Regions from separate parts of the Blautia sp. AF19-13LB genome, predicted to be linked through region 3. Evidence: riboswitches for the same ligand, from Rfam matches in the RefSeq annotation. Region 3 holds a riboswitch; each other region holds the start of a gene.
What was found. Region 3 has a riboswitch for thiamine pyrophosphate ahead of thiM (hydroxyethylthiazole kinase). Riboswitches for the same ligand answer to the same signal wherever they lie in the genome.
Positions count from the first base shown of each region.

Region 1: it holds a riboswitch for thiamine pyrophosphate, as region 3 does, so the genes downstream of both, DWX32_RS15740 (TenA family protein) here and thiM (hydroxyethylthiazole kinase) in region 3, are expected to answer to the same signal.
Region 2: it holds a riboswitch for thiamine pyrophosphate, as region 3 does, so the genes downstream of both, DWX32_RS14680 (energy-coupled thiamine transporter ThiT) here and thiM (hydroxyethylthiazole kinase) in region 3, are expected to answer to the same signal.

Region 1 covers NZ_QUGO01000018.1:46,689-52,238, forward strand. The annotation lists gene DWX32_RS15720 (NUDIX hydrolase) at 1-169, opposite strand, end outside; gene DWX32_RS15725 (HAD family hydrolase) at 172-828, opposite strand; gene thiE (thiamine phosphate synthase) at 818-1,459, opposite strand; gene thiD (bifunctional hydroxymethylpyrimidine kinase/phosphomethylpyrimidine kinase) at 1,471-2,274, opposite strand; gene DWX32_RS15740 (TenA family protein) at 2,271-2,945, opposite strand; TPP riboswitch at 3,169-3,268, opposite strand; gene DWX32_RS15745 (relaxase/mobilization nuclease domain-containing protein) at 3,326-4,735, opposite strand; gene DWX32_RS15750 (CD1845 family protein) at 4,824-5,114, opposite strand; gene DWX32_RS15755 (plasmid mobilization protein) at 5,200-5,544, opposite strand; gene DWX32_RS15760 (hypothetical protein) at 5,541-5,550, opposite strand, start outside.
Region 2 covers NZ_QUGO01000015.1:44,359-49,908, forward strand. The annotation lists gene DWX32_RS14655 (SpoIIIAC/SpoIIIAD family protein) at 1-237, shown strand, start outside; gene DWX32_RS14660 (stage III sporulation protein AE) at 224-1,390, shown strand; partial or broken gene DWX32_RS20910 (DUF6783 domain-containing protein) at 1,414-1,470, shown strand; gene DWX32_RS14665 (stage III sporulation protein AF) at 1,497-2,051, shown strand; gene DWX32_RS14670 (hypothetical protein) at 2,056-2,625, shown strand; gene DWX32_RS14675 (SpoIIIAH-like family protein) at 2,639-3,358, shown strand; gene DWX32_RS14680 (energy-coupled thiamine transporter ThiT) at 3,430-4,098, opposite strand; TPP riboswitch at 4,164-4,273, opposite strand; gene DWX32_RS14685 (DUF4867 family protein) at 4,426-5,043, shown strand; gene DWX32_RS14690 (L-fucose/L-arabinose isomerase family protein) at 5,153-5,550, shown strand, end outside.
Region 3 covers NZ_QUGO01000010.1:139,434-144,983, forward strand. The annotation lists gene thiC (phosphomethylpyrimidine synthase ThiC) at 1-191, opposite strand, end outside; gene thiD (bifunctional hydroxymethylpyrimidine kinase/phosphomethylpyrimidine kinase) at 217-996, opposite strand; gene thiE (thiamine phosphate synthase) at 1,112-1,756, opposite strand; gene thiM (hydroxyethylthiazole kinase) at 1,743-2,564, opposite strand; TPP riboswitch at 2,691-2,802, opposite strand; partial or broken gene DWX32_RS12155 (response regulator) at 2,977-3,132, shown strand; gene DWX32_RS12160 (Gfo/Idh/MocA family protein) at 3,194-4,171, opposite strand; gene DWX32_RS12165 (ketopantoate reductase family protein) at 4,193-5,149, opposite strand; gene DWX32_RS20470 (hypothetical protein) at 5,328-5,462, shown strand.

The DNA of each region.
Region 1 (5,550 bases), on a different contig from region 3:
GAGGGTATTGCTTTTTCGGATGCCGCTGTGATAAAAGATACTGCCCCTGCTGGTTGACGATCCATACACTCACAGATAAATGATACAGCCCTTTGGGTATGATTTCTCCACGGCACACTGTTATTCCAGACTTTTCCCGTTTTGCATTATATAAATCCCATTTTTCCATTTTCATACCTCTTTGTGTGGGATCGGTGCTTGCCGAAAATCAAGTAAGTAAATATCCGCAATCCTTTCTATTTCTGTACGCTGATCTGCGGAATACTTATCATAAATCCCGCCTGCTAACATACGGGCTGCCTTTGCGCTTTTAATTGCTGGAAGCACATCATCAAACACAATACAGTGTTCAGGTGCAACCCCTAATTTTCTTGCGGCCAATTCAAAGACATCCGAATATTCTTTTCCCCGCTGAACCTCATCTGTTGAACATAGAGCGTCAAATAATTCTAAAATAGAATTGTTCTTTAAGCATGGAATATAGAGCTTTTCCGGCAACCCCGTAGCAACTGCAAGTTTTATTCCATGTTCTTTTAAGCGCAGAAGATAATCAAGGGCATGGGGCAGCAGACCGACATGGTTACTGTATTCCTCGACCGCCATATTATTCCATTCCTCAATAATTCCCTCTACCGTTTCCTGCAATCCAAAAAGATCAATGGTATATTGTGCGGCTTCCTCAAAACTCCTTGCACATATTTCAGTTACATAATTTTCCGGGACGGGAAGATTTCTCTTTTTCAAAAACTGAATATCTATATGCTCCCATACATCCATTGAATCCAGAATTGTTCCATCTAAATCAAAGATTGCCGCATTAAAATCCATTTTTCTTTTCCTTTCCGCAAAATAAATCTTTCAGTTCCGCAGCAGCAGCTTTTATATCAGACTGCGCTATGATGGCAGATACAACAGCCAGCCCGTCAATTCCCATGGGCTTGAAACGCCCTGCATTTCCCTTATTGATACCGCCAATAACAACTATCGGCAAAGAAACGGCTGCGCGGATTTTCTGTAATTCTTCCATTGATACAGAATCAGCGTCGGTTTTAGTTCCAGTAGGGAACATTGCGCCAACTCCCAAATAATCCGCACCATCCTGTTGTGCCTGTATTGCTTCTACAATGGAAGAAGCAGATACCCCCAACAGCATATTTTCTCCTATTACTTTGCGGACGGCAGCCGCAGGTAAATCATGCTGTCCAATATGTACTCCCGCAGCCTGCACAGCCATTGCAATATCTATTCTGTCGTTTATGATGAGGGGAATATGGTATTTATCCGTAACCTGTTTCACGGCAACAGCCTGATTGTAAAATTCTAATGAGGACAATTCTTTTTCTCGGAGTTGTATCATTGTGCAGCCTCCTAAAATTGCCTGTTCTACCGCTTCTGTCAGGCTATCGCAGCTCATTAGTTGACGATCAGTAACAAGATAAAGTGTATAATCAAAGTTCATTTTGCACCTGCCTATTCTTTAGATAAACCATGCTGATACAATTCGTAGAAATGGTGCGTCGGGCCACAGCCTTTTCCAATCGCAAGAGAGTGTTCGATTGCCATTGTGACATAAGCCTTTGCAGATTCGACTGCAAGCGGAACACTTTTTCCCTTTGCAAGCTGGGAAGCGATTGCAGAAGAAAAGGTACAGCCTGTCCCATGAGTATTTTTCGTATCAATGCGGGATGTTTCAAAATGGTAGAAATTTTCTCCATCAAATAGGACATCAACAGCATTTCCTATATGATGTCCACCCTTGACAACAATCGCCTTACAACCCATGGCATATATTTTTCTTGCGGCAGCCTCCATATCTGAAACTGTGGAAATCTGCATATCCGCTATTTTCTCTGCCTCTGGAATATTTGGAGTAAGTACATCGGCAAGTGGAATTACTGTGTCTATCAAGGTGGAAACCGCCGTAGGATTCATCAATGGGCAGCCATTTTTGGCATACATAACCGGGTCGATTACAACATTTTGGGGCTTATATTGTAATAGTTTCTTTGCCACCGCTTTCATACATTCTGGTGTAGAAAGCATACCGATTTTTACTGCGTCCACTTCAATATCTTCAAATACGGCGTCAATCTGTTTTTCAATCATATCCGGGGTAATATCTTGGATGTCGATAACACGGCTGGTGTTCTCTGCAACAACAGAAACAATAACACTCATTCCAAATACACCGTGAGCAGAAAAAGTTTTCAAATCAGCCTGAATACCTGCACCTCCGCTGCAATCTGATCCGGCAATGGACAATACTTTTTTCATTTTGCATTTTCCTCCATTCTCTCGTTCCGATAGGCCATCTTCCAAAAAGCAAGCTCTAACAAACTTGCTTTTTCAAAAATATCAGCCAGATACTTTTTATTTGCTACTGATAACCCGGCACATTTATGCTCTGCAAAAGCAGACCATTCTTTGCAGCTTTCTGCATATTGTTCATCCGCATGATCTTTGATAAAGTCCCAATATCTTGACTGTCTGCTTGTAGGAACAGCCGCCAATTTGCGGAATATATAGCTGTAACTTAGCATACAGGGAAGAACCGCCATTAAAATTTCTTCATTCTTTCCATGTGACGCAATCTCAAACATGAAATCAATGTAATTTTGATTTTCAGGCAGAGGAGCGATCAGTTCAATATCATTATCCGTCATGCAAAATTGCTTTAGATAATCCAGACGCACTTCTGATTCCGTATCATTTACAAAATTCAGCATGGAATAGTAAAGCTGAATTTCTCTTAATGTATCAGCATGAAAAATTGCCTTGCCGTATATACGGGCATAGTTTTTCAGATAGATACTATCCTGAATCATATATCTCTTGAACTTTTCAAGAGGTAGCTTTCCAGTTTGCACTTCCTGCACAAATGGGGTAGCTGCACATTCTTCCCAAATGGGGATGTTGCGGGTTAAAATGTCTTTCATAAATGCCATGTTTGTTCCTCCTAAAATAAAAAAATAGAGCCTCTAAAACAATTAGAAGCTCTTTCAGACGCAATACGAGCGTAAGAAATTGCTTCCCTACGCCGGTATTAGCCGACAGGTCCAGAGGTCAGGTCTTACCTTTTTCAACTTGTTCAGTTCCCTCGCAAACACATATCATATCTTATTCAATTAAAAAGGACATTCCCAAAACAGAGAATGTCCAAAAAATACGAATCTGTATTCTTTAGCTCCCTGCGTTGGTATTAGCCAACAGGTTCAAACGGTCAGGTTTTAACCTTCTCAACTACAAGGTAGTCCCCCTGCTTGAGTATTATTATAGTTAAGAAGTCCAGGAAAGTCAAGGTCTATAGAATTCAAGTTAGCAAACCTTATTGACGGGATTTTTCTGTGCTGCGCTGCGGTTGTGGTGGGGAAGAAATCTCTAATAGGTATTCCACATTGGCCCGAACATTATGAAGTTCTTTCATATCATTTTTGGCCTGCTTATAGGCAGAATAGGCTTTCCGTTTTTGTTCCAGAAGATCGGTGTATTCCTCCCGGAGAGATTTGACAGAGGGGAGCTTTTTGATTCCCAGCTCGTCAAAATGATTCTTTGCCGCCTGGTGCAGCAGAATTTCAGCTTCATGTTCTGTTCGGAATTTTTTGCTGTACCCGGCTTTGCGATATTCTACATAGACAGCCCGCGTTTTCGCATAGTTTACGATCTGTTTTTGCAGCTCGGCATTGGCGTTCATTTTTGACTCCAGATCTTTGATCTGAACGGATAAGGTATTGAAATTAGTGGTAGTGGCGTTGGCTTTTTCCAGAAGATCCTCATAACCCATATCGCCATGTTCTTTTAAGTAGAGCACTGCCTGAGAAAGCTGCTTTAGGTTGAACACTTTTGCCCAGCGCTCATAACCAGGGCCCTTGCCGGAACGGATTGCAACTTCAATATCAACCAGCAATCCAACTTTGGAAACCGTTTTTTTAGAAAAGGCATGGCGGGGTTTTACTGTCCGTGTACCGGCAATCCGTTCTTTGATGGCTTGTTCTGTATAATCGCCTTTGAGCGTATCGCATCGGGTATAATTTTCTTGTCCCGGAACTCGGAACCGAAGATGTTTTCTTTCACGGTTGACTTCCAGCCCAGCAGTTTCCAGCTTCTGTAGAAGTTCCTCAAAATCTTTTGGCTTTTCCTCTAATGCAGCATCAATAGCAATGCGTATCTGCTCCTGAAAGGAAGGCTGCTTTTTATTTCCCAGCCATGTGCCATAATGCTCCCGGCTGGGTTTCGGATTTTCTACAATCGAAAGTCCATGCTCCAAACACAGCTTGTCATTCATTCGCCGGATTGCCCAGGTAGAACCCCAGAAGTTGCGAAATTTTTTCTGACAGTCCAGTGTAGTAGAGTTGATAATGATGTGATTATGGACATGGTGCTTATCCACATGGGTGCAGACAACAAAGGCATGGTTTCCTTTTGTGAGCTTCAGTGCCAGCTCCCTGCCGATCTGATTAGCTTCTTCTGGCGTAACTTCGCCGGGCTTAAATGCCTGACGGAGATGGTAGGCGATCACATCATCTGCACCCTGATTTCTGCCGGTCAGATTTGCATACTGTCGTTTGGACAGAAGAAACTCTGCATCAGCAAGCCGGGTATCACACTCATAGCCATAAATGAATTTTCCCAAATCGGTTTTCTGCGGATTTTCTACATAATCAATAATATCTGCAATCGCAGTAGAAATATCCCGGCCTTTTCCTATGTGCAGCGGCATCAGTCTTGTGGTCGCCATTTTCGTCACCTCCTTAACTTAATTTCAATCAGAGAAGTTATAATTGCAGAAAAAGAGCGGGGCTGCCTATGCGCCCCGCCAAATCTGCTTAACCAAATATAAAATCCTTTAAGGCACTGTTTGTCCCACCAATGATCCCTACCAGCCATGCAGCCGCCAGAGGCAGACCGTATGGACTGATAAGAAAGGCGATCATAAGCCAGGCAAGACCCGGCAAAAATCCTGCGACAAAGAACAGCACCAATGCTGCCAAAAAGATGATCCCGGAAAGAATCCCAAGTACCGCACCGGAAAGGACCACCAAAAATTTACATACCAGATAAAGAATTCCCGTAACCAGCATAAAAGGAAGTGCCAGTAATTTACCTATCAAACGCATACGCTTTGCCTCCTTTCAGAAGGGTATCTGCCCTTATAAAAATTTTACCGTGACGGCAAAAAGAAAGCAACGGCTTTCCGGATGTTTATGAAATGTTTGCAAATCCCCGGATCAGTTTGTCCATGCCATCCCAAAGGCTGTCCAGACGGGTGCGGATGTCCTCTATATCTGCGGCATAAATATTGCCGGTCTCATTGGCCCGTCTGGTATATTGGTTTAAGTTATTGGAACAAATGCGGAGAAGCCGGATCATTTCTTGAATGTCTCCCATATCAAGGTGAATGATGTAACCGTCTACGGCCATCTTTCGCAGATATGCCGACAGATTGGTAATGCCAAGTTCCGCCATGCGTTCTTTTACCAGTTCGGCCTCCGCTTCGGACATGACAAATTCGACGCGGACAGATTTTTTGTTATGCCTGCCCTTCATCGTTCC
Region 2 (5,550 bases), on a different contig from region 3:
CTGCTCGGCATGCTCGCACAAATGAAATCGTATCTCCCGGTGGACTCATCGTATCTGAATACGCTGCTGAAAATGCTTGGGATCACGTATGTGGGGCAGTTTTCCGCCGGGATCTGTAAGGATGCGGGCTATTCTTCCATTGCAGGGCAGATTGAACTGTTCGCCCGCCTGGCGGTCCTTGCCGTCAGTATGCCAGTGCTGCTCGCTCTGCTGGAAACGGTTCATGATTTTCTGTAAAAAAGCCGGATGGGGCATGGCGCTGCTTTTTCTGTGTCTCATTTTCGGAACGGGAAGAACGCAGAAAATCGAAGCAGCGGATACCGAAACGGATCAGGCAGCAGCAGCGCAGGACGAACTTCTTGCAGAACTCGACTTCGATGCAATCCAGCAGGAAGTGGACAGCCTGCTGTCCAGCCAGCAGTTTTCTTTTGCCGGTACGGTGCGTTCTCTTTTGCAGGATGGCGATCCCTTCCGCATTTTCCGTGCCGGAAATGCCGTTCTCTCCTGTGCCAAAACAGCATTCCTTGCGCAGAAGGGGCTGATGAAGGAGCTGTTTCTCCTCGTTCTGGCAGGCGCGGTGCTCGGCAGTTTTTCCTCTCTCTTTGAAGGAAAACAGGTCAGGGACGCCAGTTTTTATATGGTCTATCTGCTTGCGCTTGCACTGATTCTGAAAAATTTCCAGTCGAGCGGGGAAAACCTGAAAGCTGTCATCACATCGCTGGTCGCTTTTATGCGGATTCTGACGCCATCCTACTATCTGGCGGCCGCGGCCGCCGGTGGTGCATCATCAGCCGTGATGTTTTATCAGATGCTCCTTCTAGTGATTCTGGCTGTCGAAAAGCTTCTGCTCGCCCTCGTCCTCCCGATGATCCATATCTATCTGCTCATCGCCCTTGTAAACGATCTTTCCGGCGAGGAGATTTTGTCCCATATGACAGAGCTGCTGGAAACCTGCGTGAACGGCCTTTTAAAATCGTCGCTCGGCGTACTTGTGGGAATGCAGATGATCCGGAATCTGATCGCACCGGCGCTCGATTCCCTGCGGCAGATGGCACTCTGGCGGACTGCCGGAATGATTCCCGGCATCGGAAATGCGGTGAATGCTGTAACCGAGTTGGTGGCAGGCTCCGCGGTGCTGATCCGCAACTGCTTTGGCGTGACGGCAATGCTGGTACTGCTCGCAGCAGGCATGGTTCCCGCCGTTCAGCTTCTCGTTTCGGGTCTTTCCTTCCGCCTTCTCGCCGCGGCGGCGCAGCCCGTCTCGGACAAGCGGATCGCGGGATGTCTTGCGGCGGCAGGAAAAGGATATGCGATGCTTCTGCGTCTCCTTCTGACCGTAGAAGTCCTGTTTTTGCTGACGATTGCAATCCTGGCGGGAACTTTTTCCTAGAGCGTGTCTGAAAAAGGCTTTTCGCAAACTGGGGCTTGCAGATTGCGGAAATGATTTTTCAAACATGCTCTAGCGTGTAGTTGGGCAGGCAGCGGCGGGAGGCGGCATGGTAGAAGAGATTCTGCAGTGGCTTAAGAATATTTCAATTTTTCTGATTTTTATGACAACTGTGCTGAACCTGATCCCGGAGAAGGAGGACAAGAAGCCGGTTCAGTTTTTTCTTGGAATTGTGATGGTACTGATTTTTTTCCAGCCCGTGCTAAAAGCGGGAGGTTTGGAGCAGAAAATGGCGCAGACGCTCGACCGTCTGACGCTGGAAGAGGAGGCAGCAGCAATGGAAAATGTACAGATTCGTGCAGAAAGCTTTGAAAAACAGTATTACGTGGGCGCCTGGGAAAAAGAGACGGAGCGCCAGATCCGGATGTATCTGTCAGAGAGCGGCATTCCGGGGGCAGCCGTTTCGGTAACGCTGGAGCCGGGAAACACCGGTGAGGCAAAAGAGATCCGCATTGAAGCGCCGATGCGGCAGACGAGCATTTACCGCGAAGAACAGAAAAAACAGCGGGAAATGCTCGATGAAAAGCTGACAGAGATCAAAAGTGTTTTAAGTGAGGTCTACGGAACCGATCCGGCGCATATTATGGTAGAGATTTCGGAATAGGCCTATGAGGGAAAAGGCAGCGGCGTTTTTCCGGAAACAGAAAAAGGAGCAGTGGATGCTGTACTTCCTGCTGGCGGCAATCGGCGTTGTCCTGCTGCTGCCGACGGGAACAAAAAAGACCAGTGAGGAGACAGAACAGCCGCAGGAGACGGCTGCGCGTCCGGCGGGGGATGCGGGACTTTCGGTGCAGGAGGAGATGGAACAGCGCCTTTGTGACGCACTTTCCCAGATGGACGGTGTGGGCGCAGTGCACGTCGTGGTGACGCTGGAATCCACAGGAAAAAAGATTGTGGAAAAAGATGTCCCAACGCGGAGCACAACGGAGGAAAACAAGAAGGGAGAGGAGACCGGAAGCGTTACATCCTCGTCGCAGGATGAGGCAACTGTCTATGAAAAGACACAGAACGGAGCCGAGACACCGTATGTGGTTTCCGAGGAGTACCCGGCGGTGCGCGGCGTGCTCGTTATCGCAGAAGGCGGGGGAAACCCGGTGACGATACAGGAGATTCAGGAGGCCGTGATGGCATTATTTCAGGTGGGCGCAAATAAGATTAAAGTAGTCAAAATGAAGTAAAGGAGTCAAATGCGTGGAAAAATTAGAACAGGAAATGAATGCACCTGAGAAAATGGCAGAGACACCATCGCCGAAAAAGACGGCCGGGAAAAAGAAAAAATTCCGGAAAAATCAGGTCATCATCACCGCCCTTGCGATCATGATTGCCGTCGCCGGATACATCAACTATGCTGACAGTACCCTGTCCACGAAGGAGAAGGCAGACGGAACCACGGCGGATGCCAGCACCGTTTTAAAAGACATCTCCAGCCTGGACACCGACATCACCGACGAGGTGGATGCCGGCACAGCAGGGGACTCGTCGCGGACCGTCACCGAAACGCCGGGAGAGGCAGTCCTTGCCGGGGCATCTACATACATGGCCCAGGCCAGAATCGACCGCGAACAGATCCGTTCCCAGAACAAAGACACCTTAAATGAAATCATCAACAATACCAACCTCTCCGAAACCGAGCGCCAGAGCGCTGTCCAGAGCATGGTGGAAATGACGGAACTCGTAGAAAAAGAGTCAGCAACTGAACTCCTCCTCGAAGCCAAAGGCTTCACCGACGTCGTTGTAAACCTGACCGGCGAAACCGCCGACATCGTCGTTCCGATGAAAGAAGTAACCGAGGAACAGCGTGCCCAGATCGAAGACATCGTAACCCGCAAAACCGGAATCGGCGTAGAAAACATCGTCATCACCCCCATGAGCTCCGCCGCCGACACAGCCGCAGAGGAGAGTGCTCAGTAAATTTTGATATCCACGTAAAAAATCCGGAAACGCAAAATCATGCGTTCCCGGATTTTTTCACGTAATTCTATTTAATTTGCACCATGTGCTGTTCTTGCAACCGTCTGCAGTGCTTTCTTCACCGGCGGCAGCGAGATCAGAATCACCGTCAGCACACCTTCAGCCAGCAGATAGCTGTAGTTGTAAATAATCGGATACAGCGCCTTTAAAGACTGCGGGAAATTCTCCGGCATATAATCCATCCAGTACAGATACCCGCCTAACGTATGGAAAAATCCCCTCGCCAGCACAGCTACAATATACCCGATCAGCAGCCCGTTTTTCTTCTTTCCAAAGAATCCGGCCACACCCAGCGCCGCAAACGCAAACACATAATCACAGCACACCTGGAACAGCGACAGCACATACGGCCCCTGGATAAACTGCAGCAGTCCATAAGCAAAACCAACGAGAATACCCGTCTTCGCCCCATACCAGTTCGCAATCAGCACAATAAACAGCATCGAAAACAACGTAACCGATCCCCCGTACGGCAGCTCAAACACCTTCACATACGAAGTCACAAACGCCAGCGCCATCCCCATCGCACAAAACGCCAGCTTCCTTGCATCCATTCCCGTCCCCTTACTCTTCTGAGCAGAAAGAACCGAAGCAATCACCACCAGCGCCACCATCAGCACCACGCATCCAACATAACCGGCCGTCGTCAGTCCGCCGTCAGCAGTAACAAAAAAACTCATAAAAAAACCTCCTTCGCATTCCGCTTGGAGGGGCTCACATAAAAACACAGTCCCGAATCACCTCCGAAACCACGTTCCAGCTTCCCTACGCAGGAATTATCCCGTTCAGGTAGTGAGGGTCCGTGAGCTTATCCCTGTCCCACGTTCTCAGCCAAAGGCTCCCCTAGCGTCTTATTATTTTAACGTATTAAAGTATACCAACCTCCCCCTTATTTGTCAACCTACCCGTTTTTTCATCCAAATACATGTTGACAAGAAGTACATACAAGTGCTATATTACAATTAGTTCAATCATTAAACTAATTGTACGAAAGGAGCACCAACACAATGCAGATTCTGAAAGTAACAGACGAAGCATTCCGCCAGTACGGCAAAGTCATCAAAGACCTCGACGTCAGCGACATCATCACCGCCATGTCCGAGACCCCATGTCCCGACGACGTAGTCTACGAGCCTTCCATTGAAAGCCTCGAAGCCTGCAAAAGCGCCCAGTCCGTATCCGACAGCCTCTACGGCGGCATGCCGATCCAGATCGGCTACTGCAACGGCCACAACCATTTACTGAACGCCGTAGAATACCACCGCGACAGCGAAATCAACATCGCCGTAACCGACCTGATCCTGATCCTCGGAAAAGAACAGGACATCACCGAAGACCACACCTACGACTCATCCAAAATGGAGGCCTTCTTAATCCCGGCCGGAACCACCATTGAAGTCTACGCAACCACCCTCCACTACGCACCATGCAACGTGGCAGCCAGCGGCTTCAAATGCGTCGTAGTCCTTCCAAAAGGAACCAATACCGACATCACCCTGGAAGAAAAACACACCCCGGAAGACGACCTGCTCTTCGCCAGAAACAAATGGCTCTTAAGCCACCCGGATGCAAACATCGCTGGAAGCGTAGCAGGCATCAAAGGAGAAAACCTCTCGGTAAAATAAAACCAGAGACAAAACCAGAAATCAGAAACACTGCCCCAAAAGAGCAGTTCTGAACATAAAAAGAAACCAAAAACCAAGAAAACCAAAAAAAGGAGGATCTTCAAAAATGATCAACAATACACCGGAAATCAAATTAGGTATCGTTGCAGTAAGCCGTGACTGCTTCCCGAACAGCCTTTCCGAGAACAGAAGAAAAGCAGTCGTAAAAGCATACGACGGAGAAATCTACGAATGTCCAATCATCGTCGAGAATGAAATCGACATGATGAACGCACTCGAAGACCTGAAAAAAGCAGAGTGTGATGCACTTGTTGTATACCTTGGAAACTTCGGACCGGAGACCGAGGAAACCCTGCTTGTAAAATACTTCGACGGACCTTGCATGGTAGTAGCAGCAGCAGAAGAGACCGGCGACGACCTTGTAGGCGGACGCGGCGATGCATACTGCGGCGTTCTGAACGCAAGCTACAACCTGAAACTGCGCAACCTGCACGCATACATTCCGGA
Region 3 (5,550 bases):
AGCATCGAGCCGATGCCCTCCGGATCGATGCAGGTGTGCAGTTTATTGGCCGGAATGGCAACCTTTCCGCTGGCAACGAGCGGCATCAGGTCTTCCACGGCCATATACTCTTTTTCTGCGACTTTTTTCAGCTCCGGTGTTACAATGCCGCGGCGTGCGGCGTCCATCTGTGTTGCGTAATTGCGTTCCATCTGTTGTTCTCCTTTATTTTCAAAATCAGATCCGGTAAGCGTGGTTCAGCGGTCCCGAGCCGTGGCCGAGATCCATCATGCTCGCGAGTGCGCCCGAAATATACTCTTTTGCGGCGGAAATGGCATCCGGAAGGGAAAGCCCCTTTGCGAGCCCCGATGCGATGGCGCTGGAGAGTGTACAGCCGGTGCCGTGTGTGTTCGGATTGTCGATGCGTTTTCCGGTGAACCAGGTAAATGTGCCGTTGTGATATAAAAGATCGTTGGCATCATTGATACTGTGGCCGCCCTTTAATAGAACGGCACAGCCGCAGGAATCCCCGATCTCTTTTGCGGCGCGTTCCATATCGCTTTCCGACTGGATTTTGATGCCGGAGAGAACTTCTCCCTCTGGAATATTCGGTGTGATGACTTCGGCCAGAGGAAAGAGCAGTTTTTTCATCAGGTCAGGCACGCCGCCCGAAGCGAGCGCGGAACCGCTTGTAGCGACGAGGACCGGGTCCACAACGATGTGTTTGGCCTGGTAGAAGCGAAGCCGTTCGGAGATGACTTCGATCAGTGCCGGGGAGGATACCATACCGATTTTGACGGCGTCCGGGAAGATGTCCGTAAAGACGGCGTCAAGCTGTGCGGCCAGAAACTCCGGTGTTACATCGAAAATACCGGAAACTCCGGTGGTGTTCTGGGCGGTGAGTGCGGTAATTGCCGACATGGCGTAAACTCCGTTTGTGATCATGGTTTTGATGTCTGCCTGAATGCCGGCGCCTCCGCTGGAATCACTTCCCGCGATTGTTAATGCTGTTTTCATGTTTTTCGCGTCCATGAGAATTACTCCTTTGCATTACTTTTCTTTTTGGACAGGCGACAAAGAAAGTGGTGCCCCCAGTCTGCCGCCTGGTGTGAGGATGAATGGTTACGTAAAATTATTTGTTTTCCAGCATGCGCAGAGTCTGTTCTTTCAGATCCTTCGTTGCGGAAACAATGTCTTTCTGTGCAAAAATGGCACTGATGACGGCGATGCCGCAGATGCCGCTGCCGGAAAGCTCCGTCACGTTATCGCGTGTGATGCCGCCGATGGCGATGACAGGGATTTTAACGGCATTGCAGATAGCAGTCAGCGTTTCGTGGCTGACATCCTCCGCATCCGCCTTGGAACCGGTGTGGAAGACTGCGCCGACGCCGAGGTAATCTGCCCCGCGCTGCTCGGCGAGAATGGCCTGTTCCACGGTCTGTGCCGAAACGCCGATGATCTTGTCCGGGCCAAGCTTTGCACGGACATCGCCGGCCTCCATATCGCTCTGGCCGACATGAACGCCGTCCGCATCCATCTTAGCTGCGATTTCCACGTTATCGTTGATGACGAAAGGAACATGGTATGCGGCACAGAGTTTTTTCAGTTCCAGTGCCTCTTCCATAAAGTGATCCTGGTCAAGATTTTTTTCGCGGAGCTGGATAAACGTTGCGCCGCCCTGCAGAGCCTTTTCCACCTGGCTGTACAGTGTCTCGCCGTTCAGCCAGCTGCGGTCTGTCACAGCATATAAAAGCAGGCCTTTTTTATCGCACTTCATACTTTGCACCTTTCTCCAGCGTCTCGCCGTCCATGTGGTAGATGGCGTCGATGATGCGGTTCCGGTAGGTGGAGTTGCCGTCTTCCGGTTTCATATGGCTCCAGCCGATCTCGCCGGCAAGTCCCATCGCGCAGACAGCGGCAGCAGCGGCTTTTAACGGCTCGTCCGGGTTGGCAACGAGGTAAGCGGTCATCATGCCGGAGAGCTGGCAGCCTGTTCCGGTGATGCTTCCCATCTCGGCGCGTCCGTTGCGGATCACGTAGCAGGTGTCAGCATCGGCAACGAGGTCGATCGCTCCTGTGATGGCGACAACACAGTTGTGGTCTTTCGCAAAGTTTTTTGCAAAAGCAACGGCGCTGTCGAGGTTTTCGTCTGTTACTTTATCGGCAACGTCTGCGTCAACACCCTTTGTCGTTCCGCTTCCGAGTGCCAGTGTTTTGATTTCGGAAATATTTCCGCGGATGACGGTGAACGGGATTTTTTCCATCAGTCCGACTGCGGTCGAAGTACGTAAGTGGCTTGCGCCTGCGCCGACTGGATCGAGCAGGATTTTGTGGCCGAGCGAAGCTGCTTTTGCACCGGCACGGTACATGCCGTCGATGCTCGTTCTGTGCAGCGTTCCGATGTTGATGTTCAGACCGCCGCAGATGGAGGTGATATCCTCGACATCCTCCGGTTCATCGGACATGATCGGGCTTGCGCCGCATGCCAGCAGAATATTGGCGACATCGTTTACTGTAACGTAATTTGTGATGTTGTGTACGAGAGGGGTTGTTTTTCTGACATTGTCAAGACAAGTGCCTAACATAATTTTTTGTTCCTCCTGTGTGAGTATTTTTGCAGAAGCAAATTCCCTTGTGGTACTGGAAGAACCTGTTGATGATGTGTTCATAGAGATTAAAAAAGCAGATATACGTGGAGGTATATCTGCAGAAAATGTGCATATCGTATCTCCCTACGTTGGCATTACCCAAATCAGGTTCAGGGTCTAGGAGATGCATCCTACTCTCAGCCCGCTTCGCACGCGAGCTCCCCTTTGCTTTCTGCAGACAATTATATACGCATAAAAACAATTGTGCAAGAGAAAAACGGAAGATTTTAAAAAAATTCAGAAAAATAAAAAAGACATGCAAAATATTGGAAATGTAATGTTATTTGGGTTGAAAGAGAAAATAATATCAGCGTAAAATGAAGTATAAAATATGCGTGGAAGTCATGGACGTGATGATGCCGCCTCCATTCCGATTTTCGCCATGAGCGCCAACGCCTTTGTTGAAGACCGGCAGGCCGCAAAAGAGGCCGGCATGAACGTGCATATCGCAAAGCCGATTGATGCGGAAATACTGAAAAAGAAAATTGCAGAGCATTGCAGGTGAAAAGAAGTGCCCCTGCCCGGTATCTGATGTGTGCCGGGCAGGGGCTTTTGATGTGCGAATTTTATTTTTCTTCCTCCGGGTACGTATAGCCCCAGGTTCTGCGGAAGGAGGTCATCAGATCCATGACGTCCTTCGTGTAGTCGAGGTGCATGGCAGATGCATCTCCATTGATGGCGCGTTCCATGTCGGCGAGCTCATAGGCGAGTGCATCGGCGTTGTCACCGGCTTTGATGATTTCGGATTCGCCGGTGGAAGCGTCTGTGATTTTTGCTTCCCAGGCACGCGGGTACTCCATGATCTCGATAAATCCGTTCTCACAGGAAACCATGCCGCGTTTCGGCTGTTTGGAGTGGAGAGAGAGCATCACACTTGCCATCTGTCCTTCCTGATTGGTGAGAAGGAGGCCGGCCTGCTCGTCCACACCGGTCGGAGCGGGCTTTACCTGGGAAAGGAGCTGATCCGGCTTGGAGTCGAAGAACCAGCGGAGGAAGGAGAGTGCGTATACGCCGATATCAAGCATCGCGCCGCCTGCGAGATTCCGGTTGAAGAAGCGGTTCTTCATGTTGTACTCTTTGAAACTGCCGAAGTTCATCGTGATCAGATTGACTCTGCCGAGACGGCCGGAGTCGAGAAATTTTTTCAGCTTTTTGTAGATCGGCATATGGTAAATCGTCATTGCCTCTCCGATGATGACACCTTTTTCTTTTGCAAGCGCTATGGCCTCGTCGAGCTCGTCGCTGTTCAGCGTAATCGATTTCTCAACGAGAATGTGTTTTCCATTGGCAATCGCCTCTTTCATAAAGCCAAGATGCGTGTTGTGCGGCGTCGTGATATAAATGACATCGACCTCCGGATCGGTAAACATCTCATGGAAATCATCGTAAACTTTTCCAATTCCATATTTCTCCGCAAAAGCAGCCGCCTTCTCATGGGTCCGGTTGCCGACCGCGTAAATATTCTTTCCGTTTTTCTGCAGTGCGACCGCCATTTCATTTGCAATCACACCGCATCCGAGTACAGCCCATTTGATTTCTTTCATCGTGAGATTCTCCTATCGTATCTATTTCGCCCAGAGCGGTTCTTCGCTTCCGCTGTAGTCAAACCGTCCGTCGTTTTTCTCTTCCAGTGCTTTGATCATATGGTACGTAAATTCATTGTAAGGCGTTGGAATTCCAAGCTCTTTTCCCATGCGGATCAGCGCACCCGAGAACATATCAATTTCCGTATGGCGTCCCGCATCGAGATCCTGGAGCGTCGAGTAGCGCGCCGTCGGCGGAACCGCACTTCTGCGTCCCGAGGAGACATCCGCCTTGCTGATATCAATTCCCTTTGCCTCCGCAATCGCCATCAGTTCTGCGCGGAGTCCGTCGCTGATCGCCTTCATATGTACACTGTCGCGGTAGCAGCCGACCCCGGCACCGAGAATAGCCTGCGGCAGGTTATTGCAGACATTCAGCCGGAATTTGCTCCATATTTCCTCTAAAATACAATCGGTTGCCCGGTAATGCAGCCCTGTGCCGGAGAACAGATCCAGAACAGCCTGCACACGCTCACTGTCGTACGGCGCCGAAACTTCGCCGAAAATGATGCCGAGCGTCGCCTCAGGGTTGAAAACGTAGCCGTCATTCTCTTTATGAGAAGCTACTTTGATAACAGCATGAAGCAGATGCTCCGCACCGACTTTTTCCGCGATGATCTCCTCACTGTCCACGCCGTTCATCAGACTCATGATCACAGTATTCTCGCCGGTAACGGCAGTAATATTGTCAAGAGCCCCCGGCAGTGCGCCGTATTTGAGCGAGACGATCAGAAAATCCACGCCGTGTGCCTCTTCCGGTGTCCATACCTCCGGGTGATAAATCGTATCGTTAATTTTGCATCCTTTGTTTTTCAGACGCTTCGCCCGTTCCCCGGACGCGATAACGCCAAGCCGGATGTCCTTTTTCTCCGAAAGCCCCCAGATCACATAAGACCCAACCGCTCCGGCGCCCAGAACAGCAACTGATTTTATTATCATAATAGCCTCCTTTGTAACTGTTTGAATTACCCTTACTATAACAAATTTTGCGGAGATCCTCAATTTGTTTTTCAAAATAGAGAATTTCGGAAAAGGAAGCCTAAATGTGTTGACGGAGCGATAAGGTAGATTGTAGAATGAAAAATATAAAAGAAACGCGCAGATGCGGCAAAAGGAGATGACAGAAACACATTACCACATTTCCAAACCGACGGCCTGCTTCATGCTGGATCTGAACGATCTGAAAATGTACGAAGACAAAATCCGGACGAAAGAAGAACAGAAGGCAAAAGAAAAACAAGAGAAGAAATAAGAAACGAAGGAGAAACGAAATTCGAACGTTTCTCCTTCATTTTTTGCACGCATTTTTACCGGGAAATCATATTCTAAGGTTAGAATGA